4 regions of the Rhodococcus koreensis genome follow, and region 3 is predicted to be linked to each of the others. Evidence: riboswitches for the same ligand, from Rfam matches in the RefSeq annotation. Region 3 holds a riboswitch; each other region holds the start of a gene.
The links. A riboswitch is a leader RNA that binds a small molecule or an ion and turns the genes downstream of it on or off. The one in region 3 is predicted to bind thiamine pyrophosphate.

Region 1 (5,615 bases), 3.4 Mb from region 3:
GCCGACGCCGGGTCGAGTGTCTTGACGACGGGCACCTCGACGAGTCCGCCGCCGAGACGCAGGCGCTGCCCGGACCGGGTGCGCGGTGACCGCGTCGAGCGACCGGTGCCGGACGCACCCGACGGCCGGGACGTCGGCGCCGCCTGGGTGGCCGGCCCCTCGTCCAGTTCTTCCCGAACTGCTGCTTGCGTGGCCTCGTCCAGCTCTTCCCGAACTGCTGCCTGCGTGGCCTCGTCCTCGGGTTCCCGGACCGCGGCCTGGGTGGCGAGGTCCGGGTCGGTGGACTCGGGGTTCTTCGAATGTTGCGGCATGCGTCCCCTCAGTCCTGGTACACGGCGGACGGCGGGGCGGGGGACGGGCCCAGCACCGACAGCCACTGGTCGTACATTCTGGTCCAGGTTCCGTCGCTGCGGATCCGTTCGAGTGTGCGGTTGACGAACCGCACGAGGTCCTCGTTCGCCTTGGTGATGCCGATGCCGTACGGTTCGGCGCCCATGCTGTCCCCCACGATCTCGAGGTACGGGTCCTGGGACGCCAGGCCGGCGAGGATCGTGTCGTCGGTGCTCACCGCGTCGACCTGCCGCTGCTGCAGGACCACCAGGCAATCCGACCACATGGGGACCGTGAGGATCTCGGCGGTCGGCGCGACCTTCTGCAACCGGGTCAGCGACGTCGTGCCGCGGACGACGCAGACCCGCTTTCCGCCCAGGTCGGCGGCGCTGCGGATCGGGGATCCCTTCACGACCAGAACCCGCTGCTGCGCCTCGAAGTACTCGGAGGAGAACGCCACCCGTTCCTTGCGGTCGCAGGTGATGGTCATCGTCTTCGCCACGATGTCGACCATCGACTCCTGCAGCGCCTTCTCACGATTCGCCGACGTGAGAATGCGGTAGTCGAGCCGGTCCGGGTCGCCGAACAGGTCCCGCGAGATCTCCCGGGCGACGTCGACGTCGAAGCCCTCGACGGCGCCGGTCGCGGGAGCGCGGAAACTCATCAGGTTGCTGCCCGTGTCGAGGCCGACGACGAGACGCCCCCGCGCGCGGATGGCGTCGACCGTCGGCATCGGCGTGTCGGAGTCGGGGAACGGGCGCAGGCTCGCGGTGGGGTCGCCGCAGTCCTTCTCGGGAGCAGGCGGGGCGGCGCTGGTCTCGGGGGCCGGTGCCGCGGCCGCGGGAAGCGGGGGTTCGGTGTAGGACACGTTCGGCGATCCGACGTGCTCCGGAGCGGCCTCGGCGCACCCGCCGATCAGCAACGTGGCCGCCAGCAGCACCAGCGCGATCCGGTGCCGCCTCACTGGTATTCCCTCAACCGAGGCCACAACCCGATGATAATTCCGGCGAACGCGACGAGCGTGAGGACGAGGGCGCCGGAACCGAGTGCGGTCAGCACCCGGGCCGCGGACTCGACGTTCGACCGCAGATGGTCGCGGGCGGTCCCGATCCCGTCGGTGAGCGCATCGTCGACGGCGGTGAACTGGGCCGCGGAATCCGAGGGTCCCGGCCCGATGGCAACCGTTGCCGCCGAAACGAAGTCGCCCTTCGCGAGGATCTCGTTCATGCGATCGTGCGCCGAAGACCAGCTTTTCCAGGCGTCCTCGGCCCGCACCACCTCGTCGTGGCCGACCGCGCGGTCGCCGTCGTGCGGATAGCCCGACAGCAGGGTGTCGAGCTGACCGGACTTGTCCTCGAAGACGGCGTCGTAGTCGCCGTTAGAGTCCCGGCGGACCAGTTTGAGCGTCTCCTCGGTGCGCGCCTGCTGCGCCAGGATGCGCGCCGCGGTCAACTCGTGCATCGGTCGGGCGCCCTGGGTCAGCGCCCGCTTGGTGTCGAGGGAGGAGACCAACCCGGCGACCAGCATCCACACGAGGAGGATCGCGGTGCACGACGACGCCAGGATCAACCCGAGATTGAACGTGCGCCTGCTCAGCCGTGCGAGGACGACCTGCGCGACGAGCAGCGCGACGAGCGCGACGAGGACCAGGATCAGCGCCGTCCAGGGTGGACGGGAGTAGTCCCGCTGTATGTCCGCGACGTCGGTTTCCTGCCGGGCGTGCAACTCCTGGGCCTTCGGCAGCATGCTCGTCTGCATCAGCGTGGATGCCTCGCTGAGGTAGGCCGCGCCCACGGGGTGACCGGTGCGGTTGTTGGCCCGCGCGGTCTCGACGAGACCGGAGTAGACGCTGAGGTCGGTGGAGATGGAGGCGAGAAGGCGCCTGCTGTCCACGTCGCTGGGGGCGAGCCCGCCGGACGCGTACACGAGGTCGGCGGAGGCCGTGCCGAGCGCCTGCGCGTACGTGTCCCGGAGTTCGGGGGGTTCGAGACCGCCGGAGATGAACGCGGTGGTGGCCGCGGCGTCCGCCACCGACAGGGCGCTGTAGAGGTTCTGCGCCGAGAACGACAGCGGTTCGGTCTCGGCGAGGACGCTGTCGAGGGTGGCCTCCCTGCCGTTCACGGTCGACGCGGCCACGAATCCGGCGGTCAGGGTGAGCAGCACCAGGAGCGCGCCGAGGGCGGTGAGCTTGGCGGGTGTCGACCCCAGGAAGGCCCGAAGTTCCTTACGACGCGCGACGGCGGGGTCGACGTCGTCGTCCGCGGCGGCAGACAGGGCGCGGCTGCCGTGGGGTTCGATCGACGGCGCCTCACGCAGAACCACGTCGCACCCCTCCCGTGTCACGGCCGCACCTTGTGGGGAGCATATAAGCAGGAGTCGGTGACTGGGGATATCGGGCACTTCCGGCAGAAACCGTTAGTGTGAGGGAACTGCAGGGAGACCCATCAGGTCGGACAGGGGTAGTCGATGCGTGGTGACGGTGACGGCTGGGCGACCGGGCCGGACGGCAGTCGTCATTGGGGCAAGCACGGTGCGGCCGGGTTGTTGCTGCGTGCGCCGCTCCCGGACGAGACGCCGGCCGTGCTCTTACAGCACCGTGCGGCCTGGAGCCACCAGGGCGGGACGTGGGCGTTGCCGGGCGGTGCCCGGGACAGCCACGAGACCACGACCCACGCCGCGGTACGCGAGGCGCACGAGGAAGCCGGCATCGAGAGTGCGGCCATCAGAGTCCGCACCGAGGTCGTCACCATGAAGGCCGCGAGCGGCTGGAGTTACACCACGGTGATCGCCGACGCCGAGCGTCCACTGCCCACCGTCGCGAACGGTGAGAGCACCGAACTGCGCTGGGTGCGGGAAACCGACGTCGCCGGGTTGCCACTGCACCCCGGGTTCGAAGCGGGGTGGCCGCAACTGCGCACCACCGAGGTGCGGCTGCTGCTCGACCGGTACGACGTGCTGGGTGAGAGCGGCGCGCTCGCGCAGCTGTCGAAGGCACTGCCCCGCACCGTGCACCTGCCCGACGGCACCTACGGGTGGCTGCCGCGCGTCGAGGTGCTCGAGGCACTGGACACGGTCGGTCGCCTCGCCGAACCGGCAGGTCACGGCACCACGCTGGGGACGGTGACCGCGGTCGTCACCACCGACCCCGAGCTGATCGAACAGTTGCCCGCCACGGTCGTGGTCCTACCGCCCGCCACGGTGCGAGACTGGCTCCAGCAGGCGTAACTACGCGTTCTGCTGCAGCAGGGCGGACAGTGAGCGCGCGGCGGCCTGCGGGTCGCGGGCCTCGGTGATGGCCCGCACGACGACGATCCGGTCGGCGCCTGCGGCGAGGATCTCCGGAACCCGGGACTCGTCGATGCCGCCGATCGCGAACCACGGGCGGTTCGGCGCGGAGTCGGCGGTCGAGCGCACCAGGTCGATGCCCGACGCGGTCCGCCCGGGCTTGGTGGGGGTCGCCCACACCGGTCCGGTGCAGAAGTAGTCGACGCCGTCCTCGATCGCCGCGAGGCTGGCCTGGGCGCGGCTGTGCGTGGACCGGCCGATCAGCACATCCGAACCCACGACGGTCCGCGCGTAGGGGACGGGCAGATCGCCCTGGCCGAGGTGCAGGACGTCGGCGCCTGCGGCCAGCGCCATGTCGGCCCGGTCGTTGACGGCGAGCAGCGCCCCGTGCCGCCTGGCCGCGGCCGCGAGCACCGACAGTGCCGCCAGTTCGTCCCTGGCGTCCATCGTGCCGAACTTCTTCTCACCGGCCGAGCCCTTGTCGCGGAGCTGGATGATGTCGACGCCGCCGGACAGCGCGGCCTCGGCGAACTGCGCCAGGTCGCCCTTCTCGCGCCGAGCATCGGTGCACAGGTACAAACGTGCTGTTCCGAGGCGGCGCCGACGGTCCGTGAGGTTGCTGTGATGTGAGGTGGTCACGGCATGACGGTAGCCTCTACGGTGAAAGTGCAACACGGGAGTCCCGGGGAACGTGGGGCTGAGAGGGGCTCACGCCGAGCCCGACCGTCATACCTGACCCGGATCATGCCGGCGCAGGAAGTGAGGTGGAGTTCAATGGCGAGATCGGTATCCGTCGTCGGAGGCGGAGTGATCGGCCTGTCGATTGCGTGGCGAGCAGCCCGCAACGGCTGGTCGGTGAAGCTGTACGACCCGTCGATCGGTTCGGGAGCGTCCTGGGTGGCGGGCGGCATGCTCGCCCCGCTGTCCGAGGGCTGGCCCGGTGAGGAGAGCGTCCTCGAACTGGGGAGCGCGTCGCTCGACCGGTGGCCCGAGTTCGGGAAGGAACTGGAGGCCGGGGCCGGCGTCGACCTGTTCACGTCGGAGGGTTCGCTCACCGTCGCGTTGGACGGCGCCGACGCCGAAGACCTCCGGACCATCGCCGAGTGGGTGGGGGCGCAGGGCCGGGATCTGCAGATCCTGAATCGCGCCGAGGTCCGCGCCCTCGAGCCGATGCTGGGTCGCGGAGTCCGGTTAGGGCTCTTGGCCGTCGACGAACTGGCCGTCGACAACAGGCTGCTCCTGCAGGCGTTGCAACGGTGTGCCGTCGACGCCGGGGTGGAGCTGATCGGTGAGGCCGTGCGCAGTCTGGACGGGCTGGGCGCGGACCAGATCGTCGTCACCGCGGGCATCGCGTCACCGGCACTGTGGCCGGGACTTCCGGTGCGCCCGGTGAAGGGCGAGATCCTGCGGTTGCGGGCCCGTCCCGGGGTGACCCCCGCGCCGGGCCGGACCATCCGCGGCAGCGTCCACGGCAGACCCGCCTACCTGGTGCCGCGTGCCGACGGCATCGTCGTCGGAGCCACCCAGTACGAATCGGGCAACGACACGCAGGTCACGGTGGCCGGTGTGCGGGACCTGATCGCGGACGCGGAGGCGCTGATGCCCGCCATCGGCGAGTACGAACTGCGTGAGACCTCGGCGGGTCTGCGTCCGATGACCCCGGACAACCTGCCGCTGATCGGCCGGGTGTCCGATCGGGTCGTGGTGGCGACGGGACACGGCCGCAACGGCATCCTGCTCACTCCGGTGACCGCCGACGCGACGGTGGCATTGTTGGAGGGCTCGGCACTGGTCGAGGCGAAAGCCGCAGACCCCGAACGTTTCGAGAAAGTAGCGAGGTAGAGATGAGTGAGCAGCAAGTAGTGGTGCCGATCGGCATCAGCGTCAACGGCGAGGATCACGAGTTCACGGAACCGTTGACCGTCACCGGGCTGCTGGAGGTGCTGAACCTGCCGACCAAGGGAATCGCGGTGGCCGTGAACGGCGCCGTGTTCCCCCGC
Region 2 (5,615 bases), 3.5 Mb from region 3:
TTCACCGGACGCGCCAACTCGGCGGCGCCGCTCGGCGACCGCGGGACGGTCGGGAGTCTCGACGACCCCTCCCCCGGCGGCACGCTCGACCGCCTGCGCGAGTGGTACGCCGAACGGGACCGCCCGCTGCGGTTGCTGATCCCCGACCGCCTGGGCGAGGTGCCGCTGGGCTGGAACGTCAGCGACGAAGTGGTCGTGATGGCCGCCGACGTCGAAAACCTGGCGCTGCCCGAGGGTCCGCGGACCACGACGGTCACCGATCACCCGGATCCGGACTGGCTCGCCCTGTACCGCTACCGTGGGTCCGCGCTGCCCGACTTCGCGGTCGACGTGCTGAACGCGGTCCGCGGCGGGACGCTCGGCTTCGGCCGGATCGGCGCCGCCGACTCGGCGCTCCTCGCCGTCGCCCGCGGATCCGTCACGACCGCGCCCGACGACCGACGATGGGTCGGACTCACCGCGGTCGAGGTGGCGCAGGCTCACCGCCGCCGCGGAATCGGCAGCCTGATCTGCGGCGACATGATCAATTGGGGACGCGAGCACGGCGCGACCCACGCGTGCCTGCAGGTCGCCGTCGAGAACGAGGGCGCGCAGGCGATGTACCGCAACGTCGGCTTCGTGGCGCACCACCGGTACCGCTACGCCACCGAACCCGGCGGCTGAAAATCTGTCGGACAATGCCGCTAGGGTGGCTGCCGTGCGCATCGCAACCTGGAACGTGAACTCTGTTCGTGCCCGTACCGACCGGATCCTGGACTGGCTCCAGCGGTCCGACGTCGACGTGCTGGCGATGCAGGAAACCAAGTGCAAGGACGAGCAGTTCCCGTACGAGCGGTTCCGCGAACTGGGGTACGAGGTCGCGCACGTGGGCCTCAGCCAGTGGAACGGTGTCGCGATCGCGTCCCGTGTCGGTCTCGACGACGTGCAGATCGGCTTCGAGGATCAGCCCGGGTTCCACAAGGACCCGGAGGTCGCGCCCGCGCAGGAAGCCCGCGCCATCGGCGCCACCTGCAACGGCGTCCGCATCTGGAGCCTGTACGTCCCCAACGGCCGTGAGCTCGCCGATCCGCACTACACGTACAAGCTGGAGTGGCTGGCGAAGCTGCACACGGATGCGGTCGGATGGCTGGACCGAAATCCGGACGCGCAGATCGCGCTGGTCGGCGACTGGAACGTCGCGCCCACCGACGAGGACGTCTGGGATCCGGCGCTGTTCGAGGGCAAGACCCACACGTCCGTCCCCGAGCGCGAGGCCTTCCAGGCGTTCGTCGAATCGGGATTCGCCGATGTCGTCCGTCCGCACACCCCGGGCCCGGGTGTCTACACCTACTGGGACTACACCCAGCTGCGGTTCCCGAAGAAGCAGGGAATGCGCATCGACTTCGTGCTCGGGTCGCCCGCCCTCGCGGGCCGTGTCGACAAGGCCGAGATCGACCGCAACGAACGCAAGGGCAAGGGCGCCAGCGATCACGCGCCGGTCATCGTCGACCTCGGCGACTGAGAACGCAGCAACCCGAGACTCACAACCGCACAACCGAACCCGATGAGCACGCCGTGCGCGATGCGCAGGGGGGCGTCGGCGTAGAACTGCGGGATGAACAGTGCGAACCCCACTGCCATCGGAATGCCCGACCAGCCGGCGAGTAGCCGGGAGCGGGCGATGGCCACGGCGGCCGCCGCCGCGCCGACCGCGACGAGGAGCAGGCCGGTGGCGAACAGCGTCGCCTGCGCCGCTCCCATCCGCACGCTCTCGGCGAGGGCGGTGACGGCACCGTCGTCCAGGCCGCTGGCGCCGAGCGTGTGCAGCGCGAACGTTTCGGCCCCGTAGTACGGCAGGGTCAGTCCGATGCCGATCCACGACGCCGCCACGGCAACCACGCCCGCCCGCCTGCCGGCCGTCCCCTCCAGCAGGCCGGCGAGCGGAACGAGCGCGAGTCCGAACGCGATGAATCCGCCGACGGCGGCGAGGTGGGCGACGAGCCACCACGGTGAGGCGAACTCCGCCCGCCCGTCCGGTGCCCCGCCCGCCGCGTACGGACGCACCACGGGGTAGACGACGAACAGCGCACCCGCGAGGGCGAACAGCGCTGCGGCGGAGATCCGTGCGATCCCGGCACGACCGTCGATCCGATCCGACACCACCATGACACGCCTCCGATTGTGAGCACTGCTCTCTATGCAGAGCAGTATTCACCACGAATCGACGTCCAGCAAGAGCAGTGCTCTCGGAAGTCGTTCTAGTCGGCGACCAGGATGTCGAGATGCTCTGGGTTCAGCGCCACGTAGCGCCGGACGTACGTGCAGATGGGACGCACCTTCCAGCCCCGCCGGCGCGCTGAACCCAGCGCCTCGCCCACGAGGACCGCGGCGAGGCCGCGGCCACCGAAGTCTTCCACGATCACCGTGTGCATGAACGCGACCACCTCGCCGGACTCGGCGGTGAACCCGGGGATGTCGTCCTCGTCGCGATAGCCGAGGATGCCGACCAGCTCGTCCCCCAGCCACAGATCGAATCGTTCGTGGGCGGGGTTGTCGAGTACGCGAGTATCGACGGCCGTGATGCTCCCCGACGGCTCGGAACCGTCCGACATGTGATCCATGCCACTCATGGAATCAGTTCACGAGCACCGTCGCGAGTGGAATCACCGGCCCCGGAACCGTTTCGTTGCCGACGAGTGGTCGATTCGTGTCCCGACCGCGTCAGGCGTCCACCGGAACCATGAGGTCGCGGTAGTCGGGATGCCCCGCGACGAAGCGCTGCACGTACGTGCAGACGGGCCGGACCTTCCAGCCGTACCCGCGGGCGAGGTCGAGGGAGCGCCCCACCATGAGTGCGGCGAGTCCGCGGTGACCGAAGTCCTCCACGATCACCGTGTGCATGAACGAGACCACCGGGGCCTGACGCCCCCGACTCTTCGGGCCCGGCGGCCGGGCCACCACTCCCGCACCCGCACCCGGTGGGGTGTCCGCGAGGGCGAAGTATCCGAGGATGCCGACCAGGTCACCACTCAGTCGGAGTTCGAATCGGTTCTGATCGGCGTTGTCGATCACGTCCACAACCTGCGCGTCCGTCAGCATGGCTATCTCCTGGGGGTATGTGTCGTAATCGAAATGTGATGTTCATCACCCTTTATACCGATGCACGGAACCGCTGTCCAAGTTTCCCCCGAATGTTCACTCTCAGAGATCTCGGTTACAGTCTCCGGGACAACTACACATCCACGGGGGCTCGCACCAGCGGGCTGAGAGGACGGCTAGGGGCCGTCGACCGTCGAACCTGTCCGGGTAATGCCGGCGTAGGGAGCATCATCGATGAGCACAACCATATCTACAGCCACGTCCGTCACCACGGGACCGATCCAGGGCAGCACCAAGCAGTACCTGCTGTCGGGCGACGACGTCCGGGTGCCGGTCCGGCGCGTACATCTCACCAACGGTGAGCACCTCGACGTGTACGACACGTCGGGCCCGTACACCGACACGGACGCCACGATCGACCTGGACGCGGGACTTCCGCATCTGCGGGCGTCGTGGATCGCCGACCGGGCGGGCACCCAGCTCGACGCCGCCCGCGCCGGAACCGTCACCCCTGAGATGCGGTATTGCGCTGCACGAGAGGGTGTTTCACCTGAGGTGGTGCGCGCCGAAGTCGCGGCGGGTCGCGCCGTGATCCCGGCCAACCGCTGCCACCCCGAACTCGAGCCGATGATCATCGGCAAGGCGTTCGCGGTCAAGATCAACGCGAACATCGGCAACAGCGCGGTGACGTCGTCGATCGCGGAAGAGGTCGAGAAGATGGTGTGGGCGACGCGGTGGGGCGCGGACACCATCATGGACCTGTCCACCGGCAAGAACATTCACGAGACCAGGGAATGGATCCTGCGCAATTCGCCGGTGCCCGTGGGGACCGTGCCGATCTATCAGGCGCTGGAGAAGGTCGACGGCGATCCGACCGCGCTCACGTGGGAGATCTACCGCGACACCGTGATCGAGCAATGCGAGCAGGGCGTCGACTACATGACGGTCCACGCCGGGGTGCTGCTCCGCTACATTCCGCTGACCGCGCGCCGGGTCACCGGCATCGTCTCCCGCGGCGGTTCGATCATGGCGGCCTGGTGCCTGGCCCATCATCGGGAATCGTTCCTGTACACCCACTTCGACGAACTCTGCGAGATCCTCCACCGCTACGACGTCACGTTCTCGCTCGGTGACGGTCTGCGCCCCGGCTCCATCGCGGACGCCAACGACGAGGCCCAGTTCGCCGAGCTCCGCACCCTCGGCGAGCTCACGAAGATCGCGAAATCGCATGGCGTGCAGGTGATGATCGAAGGTCCCGGGCACGTGCCGATGCACAAGATCGTCGAGAACGTGCGGCTCGAGGAGGAGTTGTGCGAGGAGGCGCCGTTCTACACGCTCGGACCGCTCGCCACCGACATCGCACCGGCGTACGACCACATCACGTCCGCGATCGGGGCGGCGATGATCGCGCAGGCCGGTACCGCGATGCTCTGCTACGTGACACCCAAGGAGCACCTGGGGCTGCCGAACCGGGACGACGTCAAGACCGGGGTCATCACGTACAAGATCGCGGCGCACGCCGCGGACCTCGCAAAGCAGCATCCGCGCGCGCAGGAGCGGGACGACGCGCTGTCGAAGGCCCGGTTCGAGTTCCGCTGGCACGACCAGTTCGCCCTGTCCCTCGACCCGGACACGGCGCGGGAGTTCCACGACGAGACGCTGCCCGCCGAGCCGGCGAAGACGGCCCACTTCTGCTCGATGTGCGGTCCGAAGTTCTGCTCCATGCGGATCTCCGCCGACGTGCGGGAGTACGCGCAGCAGCACGGACTCGATTCGGTCGAAGCCATCGAGGCGGGCATGGCCGAGAAGTCGAGCGAGTTCGTCGACGCAGGTGGCCGTGTGTATCTGCCCGTCGAATCCGTCACCTCAGAGAATCGGTAAGGTCCCCTTCGTGAAGCTGCTGCCCCTGACCCCCGACGGCCAGACCCCCGTCCGCGTCCTCACCATCGCCGGCACCGATTCCGGCGGTGGCGCCGGGATCCAGGCGGACTCGCGGACGATGGCGCTGTGCGGCGTCCACGCATGTGTCGCGGTCGCCGCGGTGACGGTGCAGAACTCGGTGGGGGTCAGCGGCTTCCACGAGATTCCGCCGGAGACGGTGGCCGCGCAGGTGCGGTGCGTCGTCGACGACATCGGGGTCGGGGCAGCGAAGACGGGGATGCTGGCGTCGACGGCCATCATCGAGGCCGTCGCCGCCGTGTGCACCGAGGTCGGGATCGGCCGGGACCAACCGGTCCCGCTGGTCGTCGACCCGGTGTGCGCGTCGATGCACGGCGATCCGCTCCTGCACGCCGAGGCGCTGGACGCCGTGCGAAACACGCTGATCCCGATCGCCACGGTGGTCACCCCGAATCTCGACGAGATCCGGTTGATCACCGGCATCGACGTGGTGGACGACGCGACCGCACGCCGGGCCGCGGAGGCGCTGCACGCACTCGGCGCGCAGTGGTCGATCGTGAAGGGCGGGCACCTGCGGACGTCGGCGTCGAGCACCGATCTGCTGTTCGACGGCGACCGATTCCTCGAGTTCAGCAGTC
Region 3 (5,615 bases):
CGGCGCCGACTGGAGCGGCGAAGGTGGCGCAACCCCCGAGGGGCCCGCCACCGACACCGACACCGCCGACTAGGTCACCGGGGGACGACTAGGTCACCAGGGGATCTGCCCGAGGACCACACCGACCACCAGCATCGACAGCGACACCAGCGCCGCGCGCCACAGCACCTTCTTGTGATGGTCCGCCAGCGGGACACCCGCCAGGGTCACGAGCAGGAGGATGGCCGGGACGAGGGGGCTCTGCATGTGGAACGTCTGGCCGGTGATGGAGGCGCGGGCCATCTCGACCGGCTCGATGCCGTACGTGGACGCCGTTTCGGCGAGCACCGGCATGACGCCGAAGTAGAAGGCGTCGTTGCTCATGAAGAACGTGAACGGCAGGCTCAGGATGCCGGTGATGACGGCCAGGTGCGGTCCGAGCGCGGCGGGGATGATCTCGAGCAGCCACTGCGCCATCGCCTCGACCATTCCGGTGCCCTGGAACACGCCGGTGAGCACGGCCGCGGCGAACACCATCGCGACGACGGAGACGATGCTCGACGAGTGCCGGGTGATCGCTTCCTGCTGCTCCTTGACCCGCGGGAAGTTGACGGTCAGCGCGATCGACGCGGCCACCATGAACAGCACCGGAATCGGCAGCACGTCCATCACGAGCACGACAAGCAGCGCCACGGTCACGAGCATGTTGAACCACAACAGCTTCGGTCGCAGCGTGGGCCGCTCGGGGTCGAGGCCGTCGACGAAGCCCTGGCCGTCGTCCGAACCGGCGTCGCCGGAACCGCCACCCGTCCGGGGTGCGTCACCGCTGCCCCCGGAGCCCGAGCCCGAGGCGGAGCGGCGGAGGCCGGAGCCGGCGGAGACGAGGAGACGCTCGTCGGTGAGTTCGAGTGTGCCGATGCGGCGGCGTTCGCTGTAGCCGAGCTGCACGGCGAACAGCAAGACGACGACGAGACCGACCACCAGCGACGGGATCATCGGGACGAACACGTCGGACGGCGAAATGCCCAGCGCCGAGGCGGCCCGGACCGTCGGCCCACCCCACGGGACGATGTTCATCGCGCCGTTGGCCAGGCCGGCGACCACCGTGAGCACGACGGGGCTGACCTTCAGCTTCATGTACAGCGGCAACAGCGCGGACGTGACGATGATGAACGTCGTGGATCCGTCACCGTCCAGCGACACCACCATCGCGAGGACCGCGGTGCCGACGACGAGCCGCATGGGGTCGTTGCGGACGAGCCGGAGGATGAGTTTCACCAGCGGGTCGAACAGGCCGACGTCGATCATGATCCCGAAGAAGATGATCGCGAAGAACAGCAACGCGGCCGTGGGGGCCAGCGATTTGATCCCGTCGGTGATCATGTCGCCGATGCCGAGACCCGCCCCGGCCGCGATGCCGAATGCGACCGGGACGGCGATCAGCCCGACCACGGGAGTGGCCCGTTTGGACATGATCAAGAACATGAACACGGCCACCATCAGAAAGCCGAGTGCTACCAGCATTGCCACTCCTCGTCCGAGCTTGCACCGCGATGTGATCGCGATAACAGCCAGTGTCGGGGGGAGGGACGCTCACAGTCACTGTTGCGTACTTAGAGAAGGTTGTGTTCTTTGTGGTGGCAACTACCGGCGACCCCGGAGATGGCCGCGCAGGGTCGCTGTCTCATACTCCGCGCGGAACAGCCCGCGCCTCTGCAGGACGGGGACGACCTCGTCGACGAAGTCCGCGAGCCCGTGCGGGTACAGCGGCGGCATCAGGTTGAAGCCGTCGGCGCCGCCGCCGCGGAACCACACCTCGATCTCGTCGGCGATCGACTCCGGGGTGCCGATCATGGTGCAGTGCCCGCCGCCTGCCGCCAGCGTGCCCAGCAGCGACCGCACGGTGGGACGGTCCTTCTCGATGATCCGCAGGATCGTGTCGTACCGGCCCTGCGGTCCGGTGAACTCCGACAGCGGCGGCAGCGCCGGAACGGGTGCGTCCAATTCCCATGCGCTGCAATCCTGCTGGACGAACATCGACAACTGCGCCAGCGACTGTTCGACGGGCAGGAGCGCGTCGAGTTCCGCCTTCTTCCGGCGCGCCTCCTCGGCGGTCGAGCCCACGTAGGTGACGAGACCGGGCATCACGGTCACCGCGTCGGCGTCGCGGCCCGCGGCGCGGATGCGACGCTTCACGTCGCCGTAGTAACTCTGCGCGGCCGTGAGGTCGTAGGCGACTGCGTAGATGCCCTCGGCGCACCGGGCGGCCAGGTCGCGGCCCTGGTCGGACGCGCCCGCCTGGAACAGCACGGGGCGCCCCTGCGGCGAGTGCGGCACGGTCAACGGGCCGTCGACGAGGAAATGCTTGCCCCGATGCCCGATCGGGTTCACCTTGGCCGGATCCGCGAAGATGCCCTCCCGGTCGAGGACGAGCGCGTCGGGCTCCCACGAATCCCACAGCGCGAGTGCCACGTCGACGAATTCCGCGGCCCGCGAGTAGCGGTCGTCGTGCGGCGGCATCTCCTCGAGACCGTGATTGCGGGCCTCGGCGTCGAACATCGACGTCACCACGTTCCAGCCGACGCGGCCGCCGCTGATGTGGTCGAGCGACGCCAGCATCCGCGCGGCGTGGAACGGGGTGTAGAAGGTGGTGGACACGGTCGTCACGAGACCGACCCGCTCGGTTGCCCGTGCCATCGCGGACAGCGCGGTGAGCGGTTCGAGGAACCACATGCCCCCGGACGCGGGGTCGCGCACCGAATGCCCGTCGGCGAAGAACACCGCATCGAGGCAGCCCCGCTCCGCGGTCTGCGCCAGTGCCTCGTAGTAGGCGATGTCGCTGAGCCGCTCCACCTGCGAGGAGGGGTGCCTCCACGCGGCACCGTGGTGCCCGCAGCCGAACAGGAACGCGTTGAAGTGCAGTTGCCGGGCGTCGCTCATGTCAGTCCTTGACCAGTCCGCCGTCGACGACGAGGTTCTGGCCGGTCACCGAACGCGACCACGGGGACGCGAAGAACAGGACCGCGTCGGCGAACTCGTCCGGGGTCGTGACCCGCTGCAGCGGAGTGCTCGCCGCGATGAGGTCGAACACCTCGTCGGGGGTGGCGGCGCTCGCGTCGGTGGTGCGGAGCAACCCGCCCGAGACCATGTTGACGGTGATGCCGTCGGGTCCGAGGTCGGCGGCGAGCGTGCGGGTCAGCGACAGCGCCGCGGCCTTGGCGGCCGTGTAGTCGTGGTACGGGACGACGGGATTCTGGAACAGGTTGGTCCCGATGTTCACGATGCGGCCGAACCCGAGCGCGCGCATGCCCGGCAGCGCGGCCTGCGTAGTGTTCAGGGTCGCCTGCACGCTGCCGCGCAATTGCGAGTCGAAGGCCTCCCACGTGATGACGTCCGCCTTCTCGCGTGCGTCGCCGTTGAAGGAGAAGTCGGCGAGGGCGTTGTTGATCACCGTGGTCACCGGCGATCCGAAGTGCTCTTCCGCGGCGGCGAACAGCGCCGCCACCTGCGCGGCATCGGTGACGTCGGCCCCGAGGGCGACCGCGCGGTCCGCGCCCAGGGATGCCGCGAGTTCCTCCGCCGCATCCCGGCTGTTGCGGTAGTTCACGACCACCCGCGCGTCCTGCGCCGCGAACGAGCGCACGATGGCGGAACCGAGTCCCCGGCCACCGCCGGTCACCAGGACGATCTGCTTGTCGAGCTGCATTGCTGTCACCTTCCGTTCGGTCGGCGACGAGACATCGGATGAGCGCATACGGCCGTCTCCGCGACATCCCTTCGCCGGCATTACCCAGTTCAGGTTCGACGGGTGTCTTCTCAGCCGCCCGGATCTTCGCCGGGCAGCACCCCGTGTCACTGGCCAACAGTGTAGGGCAACCACCGGTATCGACCTGTTGATTGTGCACAACCTAGTTGTGTGCAACTATTCATGGGTGACCGACAACCTCGCCCTCGACCGCCAGGTGTGCTTCGCGCTGTACTCGGCCTCCCGGGCGATGACGGCGAGATACCGGTCGATGCTCGACTCGCTGGGAGTGACCTACCCGCAGTACCTCGTGCTGCTGGTGCTCTGGGAACAGGACGGCCGCGGGGTGCGTGAGATCTGCGACGCCCTCGATCTCGACACCGGCACCCTGTCGCCACTGCTCAAGCGGCTCGACGCGCTGGGCCTGGTCGAACGAAGGCGTTCGTCGGCCGACGAACGCCGGGTCGGGATCCACCTCACCGAGAAGGGCGCGGGCCTCCGCACCGCCGCGGAGGGCATCCCCACCGAACTCGCCCGCTCCACGGGCATGGGCGTCGGCGAACTCGTCGCCCTGCGCGACACCCTGTCGCGCCTCACCGAATCGCTCCACAGTTTCGAAACCCCTACAGGAGAGAAGTAACCATGAAGATCGTCTACACCGCCGAAGCCCTCGCAACCGGGGAAGGCCGCAACGGCCACGCCCGCACGTCCGACGGCCGGCTCGACCTGAACCTCGCCATCCCCACCGAGATGGGCGGGTCCGGCGACGGCACCAACCCCGAGCAGCTGTTCGCCGCCGGATACGCGGCCTGCTTCCACTCCGCGCTCCAGCTCGTCGGCCGTCAGGCCGGGGCCAACATCGCCGACTCGGCCGTCGGCGCCCGCGTCGGGATCGGCTCCACGGACGGCGGCGGATTCGGCCTCGCCGTCACCCTCGAGGTGTCCCTCCCCCACCTGCCGCGCGCGGAGGCACTCGAACTGACGGAGAAGGCGCATCAGGTGTGCCCGTACTCCAACGCCACCCGCGGCAACGTCGACGTCACCCTCGAGGTCACCGAAGACTGAGCCATGCTGCGCGGGCGTCGGGTCACCCGAACTTGTACTCGACGCCCGTCAGGTCCTCCGACAGCGACCACAGCCCCTTCGCGGTCTGCTCGTCCCGCGACTTCTTGTTGGAGCCCACCACCTTCGGGTGGCCACGCTGCTCGAACAGGCCGTCCGGCCCGATGTAACTTCCGCCGATCACGCCGGGGGCGGTGGCCGCGAACAACATCGGCAGCGCCCCCATCTCCGCCGACTGCGCGAAGATCCGGTTGCCGACCGCCATCAGCTTGTCCTGCACCGACTCGGTGTGCGCCTGCAGATTGGTCGACGCGTAGCCGGGGTGCGCGGCCACCGCTGTGACGGGAGACCCCGCCGCGGCGAGCCTGCGCTGCAATTCGTACGTGAACAGCAGATTCGCGAGTTTCGACTGCCCGTACGCGCTCCAGCGGTTGTACTTGCGGTGTTCCCAGTTGAGATCGTCGAGATGTATCGTTCCCGCCTGATGTGCCGCACTCGACATCGTGGCGACCCGATCGGTGATCTTGCCGAGCAGCAGTCCGGTCAACGCGAAATGCCCGAGATGATTTGTGCCGATCTGCATTTCGAATCCGTCGGCCGTCTTTCGCTGCGGAACCGCCATCACCCCGGCGTTGTTCACGAGCACGTCGACGGAATCGACGCCGGCGGCGAACTCGCGCACCGATGCGAGGTCGGACAGGTCGAGACGGCGCACCTCGGCGTTGTCGCCGATCGACCGCGCGACCACCTCACCCTTGTGGGTGTTGCGGCAGGCCAGCACGACGTGGGCTCCCGCCTTGGCCAGGGCCCGCGCGGCCACCTCCCCCAG
Region 4 (5,615 bases), 4.1 Mb from region 3:
ACGGCGCAGGCATCGACCAGTACTTCTACGGTGCAGTGTGCATGTGGACGGTGTCGTCCGCCGCCGGATCGATCGACGTCACGTTCGGCTGGTTCGAGAACAACTCGTTGCAGCGGGAGCGGGCGGTGGCGGACCAGCTGGGCTATCAGGTGGAGACCACGACGATCGCGGGCACGTCGGCGTTCAGCGCCCGGCGGCCGGGTGATTCGGCGACGTGTGGGATCACCGCCGCCTACTCCGGTGTCATCACGTGGTGGGTGCAGCAACGGTCCGGGACGGGCGACCCGTGCGACGGTGCGCGCACGCTCGCCGAGTTGACTCTGCAACGCAACCAGTAGCGGCCGAAAATTCGCTCGCGGTGGCCACGACCTCGCTGTTAGCGTCGAAGGACCACCGACCGAGCCGACCAGAGGACCTTGCCGTGACCGCCACCGAGACGGCTGTGACTCGCCGGTTCGGGCCCCTGATCCTCCTGAACGTCGCGACCCTGTTCTCCTCCACGGGCAACGGCATCGTGATCGTCGTGCTGCCGTGGCTCGTGCTCGAGCAGACCGGTCGCGCATCGGACGCCGCGATCGTCGCGGGCGCGGCCACCCTCCCGCTGTTGCTGTCGAGCCTGTTCGCGGGCACGTTCGTCGACCTGTTCGGACGACGCCGCACGTCGCTGATCTCCGACTGCCTGTCGGCCCTGTCCGTGGCGGCCATCCCGGTGATCGCGACCACGACGGGCCTCACCGTCACGGTGATCGCCGTCCTCGCCGCGATCGGCGCCGCGTTCGATCCGGCCGGCATCGCGGCCAGGGAGTCGATGCTGCCCGCCGCCACGAAGTCCGCGGGGTGGTCACTCGACCGGATGAACAGTCTCTACGAGGCCAACTACAACGTGGCGTATCTCGTCGGCCCGGGCATCGGCGGCGTCCTCATCGCCACCGTGGGTGCGGTGAACACGTTGTGGGTCGCCGCCGCCGGGTTCGTGCTGTCCGTTGCGACGATCGCGTTCCTGCGTCTCGAGCACGCCGGCAGACCGGACACCGCCACGCGCCCGACGTCCATTTGGCACGGCACGCTCGAGGGATTGAAGTTCGTGTGGCACAACCGGCTCCTGCGCACGATCGCGCTCGTGGACATGGCGGTGGTCGCGCTGTACATGCCGGTCGAGTCAGTGGTGTTCCCGGTGTACTTCACCGAACTCGACAAACCTGCGCAACTCGGTTCGGTCCTGATGGCGCTCAGCATCGGCGGCGTGGTGGGCGCCCTCGCCTACGGACCGCTCGCGCCGTTCGTGTCGCGCCGGATGCTGATGGTGGTGGCGGTGACGGTGCTGGGCGCAGCGATGGTCGCGATGGCGTTCCTGCCGCCGCTGTGGGCGATTCTGGCGCTGGCTCTCCTGCAGGGTCTGGTGTTCGGTCCGGTCGGCCCGATCGCCAACTACGCCATGCAGACTCGCAGTCCGGAGCACATGCGCGGCCGGGTCACCGGGGTCATGACGTCCACGGCGTATGCGGCGGGTCCGCTGGGCTACCTGCTGGCCGGTCCGATCCTCGACAAGTGGGGTATCCAGCCGACGTTCTTCGTGCTCGCGATCCCGGTCCTGATCATCGGGCTGGCGTGCTTCGCGCTGCCCGTGCTGAAGGAACTGGACGATAAGGTGCCGGTCAGTTGAACCCCATGACGTCGTTGCCCCAGGCGACCCGCATCTCGTGGTCCGGGTCCTTCACCAGCGTGTCCGCGCCGTCGATCAGCAACGTGGCGCGGTCCTCCTCGTCGTAGGGGGCCCAGTGCTTGGACGCGTCCAGGGCGGCGGGGACACCGTGCCGCGCGAACGCGAGCCACCGGCGCTGGATGCGGCCCGACACCTCGAGTGCCGTCTTCCGGCCGCCGAGCCAGAACGTCGGGTCGATGTTGAGGGTGTCGAAATTGCCGAAGACGTACGGGAGTTCGGTGGCGTGCCCGGCTCCGATGCGCGCGGCCTTGAGCATCGGGGTGGCCTGGTCGAACCGGTACATCCACGTCGGCGAGTGCCTGCTGTGGGCGTCGGCCACCCACAGGGCGGGCATCCGGAACGCGGCGTCGCGGGACATCGCGAGTGCGCCCTTCGGTTTGCCGCGGTCCGGGTACACAGACAGGATGTCGGCGAGGCGGGCCGCGGGCAGTTCCGGGTGATCGGTCGCGATCGCCCGCAGCATCTCCTGCACCGAATCCGAAGTGACCGGCAGCAGAGGCGATTTCATGAACTTGAAGATCGACGACTCGTCCTTGTTGGAACCGATGATGAGGGGGATCCGGTGGGAGTAGCCCTTCTGGAACGCGGCCACCGGGTAGCGGGGCAGGAAGTCGCGGTCCACCACGGGCGCCATGGCGAGTGTGCCCGGGATCTTCGTCGGCACCTCGTTGACGAGGGTGTCGCTGGCCTCGATGACCGTGCGGTACGGGAGGCGCAGCAACGTGTCGATCCGGGCGGGTTCCACGTCGAGGATGTCGAGGAACTGCTTCGCGACCGTGGCCGCCCGCTCGCTGCCGTACACCGACGTGGCGGGTGGGCTCTGGGCGATCGCGCGGTGGAACAACCCGTCCGCACTCGGGCACGTCATCAGGGTGGTGATCGACCCGGCTCCCGACGACTCCCCGAACACCGTCACCTCGTCCGGGTCACCGCCGAACGACGCGATGTTCTCGCGCACCCATTCGAGGGCGGCGACCTGGTCGCGCAGCCCGCAGTTGGTCTCGAACACCCGCTCCGCCGTCGAGAACGACGACAGGTCGAGGAAGCCGAGCGCCCCGACCCGGTAGTTGAACGAGACCAGCACGACGTCGCCGAGAGTGGACAGGATCCGCCCGTTGTAGATGCCCTGGGCCGCGGTTCCCAGGCAGTAGGCGCCGCCGTGGATCCACACCATCACCGGCCGCGGGATGCCGTCGGGCCTGGGTGCCCACACGTTGACCGACAGGCAGTCCTCGTCCATCTCGAGTCCGGCGTCGATCGGGACGGCGGTGCCGTGGCCCTGCGGGGCCATCGGGCCGAAGTCGACGCAGTCGCGCACGCCGTCCCACGGTGCGGGCGGGGCCGGCGCCCGGAACCGCAGATCGCCGACGGTGGCGGCGGCGAACGGGATGCCCTTCCACGCGTAGACGTCGCCTTCGGGATAGCCGCGCACGTCGCCGTCCCGGGCGCGGACGACGAGTGTGTCGCCTGACTTCTCGACATCCACGGCCGAATCTCCTCACGCAGCGCGTACGGGAATCTCTCGCCAAACTACCAACGATGCGCAGGCAGGACCGTTCGAACGCGATATAGATCAACCGCGCGCTAACATGTGCTCCGTGGCCGCATCGACCGATCCCGAGGGCAAGAGTCTCCTCGACTACCCGCGGCCGTCCGTGGCGGTCGACGTCGCCGTCCTCACCGTCGACGGCGCCGAGCTGAAAGTGCTTGTGGTTCCGCACCGTTCGGGCCGGCTCGCGCTTCCGGGCACCTTCCTCCACAAGGGCGAGCGGCTGCGGGACGCCGCCGAGCGGTGCCTGCGGATCAAGGCCGGACTGGCGGGTGCCGAGTTCCACCAGTTGGCGATGTTCGACGACCCCGCCCGCGACGACCGCGGGTGGGTGCTGTCGATGACGCACGGTGCGGCGCTGCCGCGCACGGCACTCCCCCGCGACGCCCTGCTGATCCCCGTCGACGGCGACCGGGTGACGCAGGACCTCGCGTTCGACCACGCGGACGTCGTCACCCTCGCCGTCGCCGACCTGCGCGAGCGGTACGCGCGGTCCGTCGACCCGTCGGGGCTGGCCGGCGACACGTTCACGGTGCTCGAACTCCGCCGGGTCTACGAGGTGGTGTTCGGCCGTCCCCTCCCGAAGGACTCGTTCCGCCGGCACATGATGCCCGCCCTCGAGCACACCGGCGACATGGCCGTCGTCGGGACCGGCAGGCCCGCCGAGATCTACACGCGCGGCCCCGCGCCCCTCCCGCCGGGAGCGGCCGCGTTCCTCGCAGGCTGAGCCCGTCCACCCACCCGGGGCCTTTCCGTTCGCGGCACGGCCGGTGCTAGGGTCGGCTTGTTCTGACACGGGGTGCTCCGCACGGGCGGGGCTGAGAACACACCCGGGAACCTGCTCAGGTAATGCTGACGAAGGGATGTCAACGTTGTGAATAGCTCTGTCCAAGGTGCTGCGGGCGCAGGCCAGCACGCCCGATTCACGGACCACTTGTGGGACCGGACCAAGGTGCTGCGCGAAGCGATCGACGAACTCGAGTTCCTCCGCCGCCTCGGCGACGGAACACTGCCGCTGGACGTGTTCCGCACGTACATCGAGCAGGATTTCCTGTACCTGACCGGATACGCGAAGGCCCTGTCCCTGGTCGCCGCGCATGCGCCGGGCCCCGTCGAGGCCGGCTTCTGGGCCGGCTCGGCAGCCGAGGCCGCCACGGTCGAGGCGACATTGCACCAGAATCTGCTGACCAGCGGACGGCTCCCCGCGTCGGACGCCGAACCGCAGCATTCGCAGGCCTGCCTCGGGTACATCTCCTACCTGACGGCGGTCGCCGCCACCGAGCCGTACGCGGTGTCCGCCGCCGCGGTGCTGCCGTGCTTCTGGATCTACGCCGACGTGGGACGCCGGCTGGCGGCGAGCGCCCGGGACGTGCTGGCCGCCGACCCGACGCACCCGTACGCACAGTGGGTGACCACGTACGACGCGGAGGAGTTCCACGCCGCCGTCGCGAAGGCCCGCGAACTCGTGGACGCCGCCGCGGAGGCCGCGACCGACGCCCAGCGCGAGGCGATGGTGGAGGCGTTCACGATCGCCAGCCGCTACGAACTCATGTTCTGGGACACCGCACTCAACAAGCAGGAATGGCCGGCGTCGTGACACTTTTCTCCCGTACCAAGCGCGCTGCCACCGCAGCCGTCATCCTCGTCTCGGCCCTGTCGATGCTCACCGGCTGCGCCGGCGACTCACAGTCCGACGACACCATCCGGTTCGCACTCGACTGGACGCCGAACACCAACCACACCGGACTGTTCGTCGCCCAGCAGGAGGGCTGGTTCGCGGACGCCGGACTCGACGTGCAGGTTCTGCCGTACAACGACACCTCACCCGACACCCTCGTCGACGCCGGCAACGCGGAGTTCGGCGTGAGCTTCCAGAGTTCCGCGACGTTCTCGAAGGCCGCGGGCGCCCAGACCACGTCGGTCATGGCCCCGCTGCAGCACTGGGCGACGGGCATCGCGGTGAAGGCGGATCGCGCCGACATCACCCGCCCCCGGGATCTCGACGGCAAGATCTACGCCGGTTTCGCGGACCCCGACGGCGAGGAGACGCTGAAGCAGATCATCCGGAACGACGGCGGCAAGGGCGAATTCACCACCGTCACGCTCGGCACGTCGGCCTACGAGGCCGTGTACTCCGGCACCGCCGACTTCACCGTGTCGTTCTTCGGCTGGGAGGGCATCGAGGCCGAGCACCGGGGCACCCCGATGCGCTACTTCCACTACACCGACTACGGCTTCCCGGACGCGTACGCACTCGTCATCGAGGGCAACGAGCAGTGGATGGACGAGCATCCCGAGCAGGCCCGCAAGTTCGTCCAGGCCCTGCAGCGCGGCTACCAGTTC

Region 1: another riboswitch for thiamine pyrophosphate. It lies ahead of thiO (glycine oxidase ThiO); the one in region 3 lies ahead of JWS14_RS27070 (3-oxoacyl-ACP reductase).
Region 2: another riboswitch for thiamine pyrophosphate. It lies ahead of thiC (phosphomethylpyrimidine synthase ThiC); the one in region 3 lies ahead of JWS14_RS27070 (3-oxoacyl-ACP reductase).
Region 4: another riboswitch for thiamine pyrophosphate. It lies ahead of JWS14_RS08210 (TenA family protein); the one in region 3 lies ahead of JWS14_RS27070 (3-oxoacyl-ACP reductase).

Annotation. Positions count from the first base shown of each region.
Region 1 covers NZ_CP070609.1:2,448,333-2,453,947, reverse strand. The annotation lists gene JWS14_RS11465 (serine/threonine-protein kinase) at 1-311, opposite strand, end outside; gene JWS14_RS11460 (glutamate ABC transporter substrate-binding protein) at 320-1,294, opposite strand; gene JWS14_RS11455 (hypothetical protein) at 1,291-2,673, opposite strand; gene JWS14_RS11450 (NUDIX hydrolase) at 2,797-3,555, shown strand; gene thiE (thiamine phosphate synthase) at 3,556-4,254, opposite strand; TPP riboswitch at 4,279-4,391, shown strand; gene thiO (glycine oxidase ThiO) at 4,390-5,457, shown strand; gene thiS (sulfur carrier protein ThiS) at 5,460-5,615, shown strand, end outside.
Region 2 covers NZ_CP070609.1:2,437,302-2,442,916, forward strand. The annotation lists gene JWS14_RS11375 (N-acetylglutamate synthase, CG3035 family) at 1-663, shown strand, start outside; gene JWS14_RS11380 (exodeoxyribonuclease III) at 698-1,501, shown strand; gene JWS14_RS11385 (hypothetical protein) at 1,468-2,145, opposite strand; gene JWS14_RS11390 (GNAT family N-acetyltransferase) at 2,238-2,600, opposite strand; gene JWS14_RS11395 (GNAT family N-acetyltransferase) at 2,701-3,078, opposite strand; TPP riboswitch at 3,212-3,320, shown strand; gene thiC (phosphomethylpyrimidine synthase ThiC) at 3,313-4,959, shown strand; gene thiD (bifunctional hydroxymethylpyrimidine kinase/phosphomethylpyrimidine kinase) at 4,970-5,615, shown strand, end outside.
Region 3 covers NZ_CP070609.1:5,893,093-5,898,707, reverse strand. The annotation lists gene JWS14_RS27085 (hypothetical protein) at 1-73, shown strand, start outside; gene JWS14_RS27080 (CitMHS family transporter) at 94-1,539, opposite strand; gene JWS14_RS27075 (LLM class flavin-dependent oxidoreductase) at 1,624-2,919, opposite strand; gene JWS14_RS27070 (3-oxoacyl-ACP reductase) at 2,921-3,685, opposite strand; TPP riboswitch at 3,735-3,839, opposite strand; gene JWS14_RS27065 (MarR family winged helix-turn-helix transcriptional regulator) at 3,912-4,364, shown strand; gene JWS14_RS27060 (organic hydroperoxide resistance protein) at 4,367-4,789, shown strand; gene JWS14_RS27055 (oxidoreductase) at 4,812-5,615, opposite strand, start outside.
Region 4 covers NZ_CP070609.1:1,760,364-1,765,978, forward strand. The annotation lists gene JWS14_RS08190 (DUF3558 domain-containing protein) at 1-338, shown strand, start outside; gene JWS14_RS08195 (MFS transporter) at 422-1,663, shown strand; gene JWS14_RS08200 (carboxylesterase/lipase family protein) at 1,656-3,209, opposite strand; gene JWS14_RS08205 (NUDIX hydrolase) at 3,322-3,999, shown strand; TPP riboswitch at 4,058-4,153, shown strand; gene JWS14_RS08210 (TenA family protein) at 4,147-4,869, shown strand; gene JWS14_RS08215 (ABC transporter substrate-binding protein) at 4,854-5,615, shown strand, end outside.